DNA from 2 places in the Pseudoalteromonas sp. SG44-17 genome. Region 2 is predicted to be linked to the other one. Evidence: riboswitches for the same ligand, from Rfam matches in the RefSeq annotation. Region 2 holds a riboswitch; the other holds the start of a gene.

Region 1 (2,407 bases), on a different contig from region 2:
ACGTTCTGATGTGGCAACCTCAATATTAAGCTGCCTAGCTAACGTATCGTTCCACAGCAGTAAGTTTGGAGCAATAACAGCACTTGGCTGATCAGCCACAGCAAAATCATCAGCAATCTGGGTGTAACGAGCAACTAATTTCATAGTATTCCTTAGGCTTGGGTTGTTTGTATGCCAACGCGATTATCGCCCACGCTGTATGCAACTAACAAACTGAGCTCTTGAAGGCTTAATCCGCTTTGTTGCTGCAATTCATTAAAAAAATGTTGAGCGCTGGTAAGTGACTTTTTAGTTTGTAAACCGCCATCAATTATCTTATGAGCACGGAGATAACTTTCTACATCACGCGAGAATAAAAAAGTGTCTTTCCCTAAGGTTCGCAATGCATAAGGGCCGGTGTTACCACCTAAACGCGCCCCATGCTTTTTTAAATACCCCCACAAACCAATAATATCGTCGCTCGGCCAATCTGCAATAAACTGACTAAAACTGCCATGTTCACTTGCCACTTCATGGATCATATACGCATTTTCTGGGATCGTTTGCACTTTTTTAAAGTTACGAACGATTCGCTCATCGGTGGCTTTTTGCTCAAGCATATCTGGCGGCATCATTAATAATTTAGCCACACTAAAATCCCAAAATACTTCCCGAAAACCTGGCCATTTATTGTTGATCACTGACCAATAAAAACCACTTTGAAAAATTTTGCGGGTAAACTCTTCAAGCCATGCATCATCAGGTAAAGCAGTTAATTGCTTTGCATTTTGAGGGGCAACAAGTAAGTGCTGTAACATTACTTCGCTACCTTTTCGCTGTGCCGCTCGTTGATATATATCTTGAAATTTTTCCATTACTCACTACCACTGCTTGTTATTACGCTTACTGTAACGCTATTTACGTTGTAAAAAAATGTCAGGAGCACATTGCAGCTAAAAATAAACTTAAAAATATCCAGCCTTGACACCTAGACGGCTAAAATGCTTTAATCTTCCGTATTACCCCTATTAAAGGTGTGAGTTTTAAACGATAAAACTTGCACCATGGGCTAGAAGAGGTGCGTTATTCAGGTAACGTATGTGAGGAGCACACACTCCAGTGATCATACGTGAGGGGAATTAACGCCGAGAAGTAACACTTTTTGTGAAGTTTTACTTCGGGCGACTGGGTTGAATCCCAGCGACTGTCACCAATAACAGCTTGGCTGTTAAAATATTTGGTGGAGAGCTTCTGGTCTTAGCGTAATAAGGCCATAGCGCCCTATTATATTAAGCCCATTCGCTCTTCGAATTATTAGTTCGAACGACGTTAATGTGGCTCCAATCATAAAAGCTTATTAACTCCTCGAATCACTTATAAGTTCGTGAGAGATGATCAATAACTTCAATTTAAATGACTACCCTTTGTGGACGGCACTCGTCACGCCATTTACTGACGCTGGTGAAGTCGACTATGCCACTCTTGATCAGTTAGTTGCACAGCAGCAAGTGGCTAACAATGGTATTTTATTACTTGGTAGCACTGGCGAAGGCCTCGCACTAACACTCAAAGAGCAACAAGCGATTGTTGAACACGTGTGCCAATTAACGCCAACAGTACCACTGATGGTTGCAGTAGGCGGTATAAACCTAAAGCAACAAATTGCCTGGGTTGAATACTGTAATCAGTTACCCATTCATAGCTATTTACTGGGCACTCCCCTATACGCTAAGCCCGGCGTGGTAGGCCAAACACATTGGTTTGAAAGCTTACTTAATACCAGTAAACATCCTTGCATGCTTTATAACGTACCAGGACGCAGTGCTGTTGATATTCCATCGGCCGTAATTAGCAACTTGAAAGACCATAAAAACTTGTGGGCACTCAAAGAAGCCAGTGGCGACATTGCTAAATTTGAAGGTTTTAGAAAAGTCGCACCTAATTTAGCTATTTTTAGCGGTGACGATGCACTGATGCCTTACTTTGCCCAGGCTGGCGCAAAAGGTTTAGTCTCTGTGGCTGCTAATGCATGGCCTGTGCAAACCCATGAGTTTGTAAAACGAAGTCTCAGCGGTCAACACCCCAATTTATTTGCCGACTGGTCACAAGCCATTCAAAGCTTGTTTGCTGTCGCAAACCCTATCCCCGTCAAAGTATTGATGCATTTACAAGGGCGAATTAACAGCCCGTACTTACGTCCACCTTTGACGCATCTTGAGTTAACGCAAACTGATTGTATTAACAACGCAAACAACACCATTTTATCTTGGCATTAAATACAGGTTTTTATAATGAGCTGGTTAGAACTACTAAATAATTTAGAATCGGGCGCAGTGCGCGCAGCAACACAAGACGACAACGGCCAATGGCATGCTAACGTTGCAGTAAAACAAGGTATTTTAGAAGCGTTTAAAAATGGCACTAATAC
Region 2 (2,407 bases):
CACTAAAAAGCACAGGTTATGTTTACTTGCGCCATGACAAATTAAGCGAATATTAAAATCGCTTAATACATTCATTAAGTTAATTTCTTGCTGACGTAATTGAATTTGTGAACCAATTAATGCCACTAAGGTTAAGTTGTTCTCAACCGACACGTGGCAAAACTCCGCTAACTTATCAAGGCATTCTTGATCAAGCTCAGGACGCGAGGCATTTGGCGCATTATCTAAAGTAATTGCAACACTTATCTCTGAGGTAGTTACCAAATCAACCGAGATATTAAACTCACTTAAAATTGTAAACACGTGGGCTAAAAAACCACTAGCCAAAAGCATTTCGGGGCTTTTTAAGGTTAACAATATTTGATTTTTACGCTGCGTGACAGCACGAATTCCGGGGATTTGTGATTTCTCACGTTCGATCCAGGTACCACCACGTTCAGGCTCACGGCTAGAACCAACAAACACACTAATATGGCTGCGGCTCGCAGGCAAGATCGTTGCCGGATGTAATACTTTCGCCCCAAAGGTAGCCATTTCGGCCGCTTCATCAAAACTTAAACGCGCAATCGGCGTAGCCTTAGCACATAAGCGCGGATCGGTGCTAAAAATGCCCACGACATCAGTCCAAATGTGCACGCTTTTAGCGTTTATAGCTTCGGCCAGTAATGCCGCACTGTAATCTGAACCACCACGACCAAGTGTGGTAGTTTGACCATGCGCGTCACTGCCTATAAAGCCTTGAGTTACAATAACCTGTTCAGCTAATAACGGAATTAAATGCTCTTTTGCGGCCATTGCTGTTGCAGCTACATCTGGGGTTGCTTTAGAAAACTGGCTGTCGGTTTTTAATACCTGTCGCACATCAAAACGCACCGCATTTAAGCCATTTAAACGCAGTACCTGAGTAAATAAATAGGATGATAAACGCTCACCAAAGCTCAATAACTCATCGTGTTGTTGCTTTGATTTTAGTGGTTCACTGGCAAGTGACTTAAAAGCTTTAATGGTTTCATCAAAGCCATGAGCTAAATCAGCATCCAATGACAGCTCATTTAAAATAGCTTCTTGAATAGCAATAACGCCAGCAATATTCTCATTGCGCTCTTCTGCTGATAAATCTTTTTTACATAAGGTCACAAGGTGATTAGTCACTCCTGCGCTGGCACTAACGGCCACTACTCGTACGTTGTTATCGGCTACAATAATTTCACTGCAACGGCTCATCGCTTCAAAGTTAGCCACACTGGTGCCACCGAACTTTGCGACTACGTAGTCTGATTTTTGATTTTGTGCTGACTGTTGCAAGTTAGTTGCAGCTAATTGGGTATTCATGTCGTCTCCTTTTGTGGCATTCATACCACGATAAAACAAGAAGAACTTGGCAAGGGGGTGCTCGATAAGAAAAGTCCACTGCCAGAAGCTCTCCACCTAATTGGTGACAGTTTTGAGGATTCAGCCCCATAAACCGAAAAACCACTGTGACGTCCAGTTGCTTTCCTCGGCGAGTACTTCCCTCCTTAATGATTACAGGCATACGTCGCCTAACATTAAGTACCTAAGTACCGCACCTCTTCTGAATGTTAGATTAATTACGTAAATTATTAGCAATTAAATAACAAAACCCGCTATTAAGCGGGCTTTGAAAGTTATCGTTTAGACGTCTAGCTGTCAAGTTGTTTTAAATAATAAAAGCAATTAAATAAAGCTACCAGCTAAATACGATCCCATATAACCAATTGTATAAGCGATTAATAAATACACCGACATACGTAAATAACTCATAAAGGTAAGCGCTTTTACTTTACTCATAGCGATAATACCGGCAGCCGAGCCAATAATAAGCATGGACCCCCCCACCCCAGTTGCATACGTAAACGACAACCATTGTTGTGGACTCATCACTATTTCAGCTTTAAGTAACGCAGCCGTTAGCGGTACGTTGTCAACCGCAGCGGATAATATACCCATTAAATAATTAGCGTATTGTGCTGGCATTAACTCGTAAAGATGAGTGAACTTACTGAGCATACCGACTTCTTTTAGGGCGCCTACAAGTAATAATACGCCAACGAAGAACAGCAAGGTGTCGTATTCTATTTCGCGAATATAATCGATGATTTTTTTATTCACATCTTTTTTGCGCATTAAAAATTGCGCTACTAAAAACATCAACGACAAACCAAATAAGAAAGTTAACAAAGGCGGCACATGATAAAGCACGCTTAACGTTAATGTCCCGACAATCGTTGATAAGAAAATCACTGCAATAGTGATATCTGTTTTCTCAATGCGACGGTCCTCTTGTTTGGTAAACTCAACTTGGCCGTTGAGTCCAAATGACAGCATAATGGCCAATAGCGCCACGCTAAATAACGCAGGCACAACCAACAATAGCAAGTGACCAATG

What was found. Region 2 has a riboswitch for lysine ahead of lysC (lysine-sensitive aspartokinase 3). Riboswitches for the same ligand answer to the same signal wherever they lie in the genome.
Region 1: linked by a shared signal. The riboswitch ahead of dapA (4-hydroxy-tetrahydrodipicolinate synthase) and the one ahead of lysC (lysine-sensitive aspartokinase 3) in region 2 are both predicted to bind lysine.

The regions. Positions count from the first base shown of each region.
Region 1 is NZ_JACJEV010000016.1:8,063-10,469, forward strand. Features, by position in the region: gene H5182_RS12405 (YdiU family protein) at 1-144, opposite strand, end outside; gene H5182_RS12410 (DNA-3-methyladenine glycosylase I) at 153-854, opposite strand; lysine riboswitch at 1,045-1,238, shown strand; gene dapA (4-hydroxy-tetrahydrodipicolinate synthase) at 1,371-2,255, shown strand; gene H5182_RS12420 (2,3,4,5-tetrahydropyridine-2,6-dicarboxylate N-succinyltransferase) at 2,271-2,407, shown strand, end outside.
Region 2 is NZ_JACJEV010000059.1:4,843-7,249, forward strand. Features, by position in the region: gene lysC (lysine-sensitive aspartokinase 3) at 1-1,332, opposite strand, end outside; lysine riboswitch at 1,410-1,581, opposite strand; gene nhaD (sodium:proton antiporter NhaD) at 1,696-2,407, opposite strand, start outside.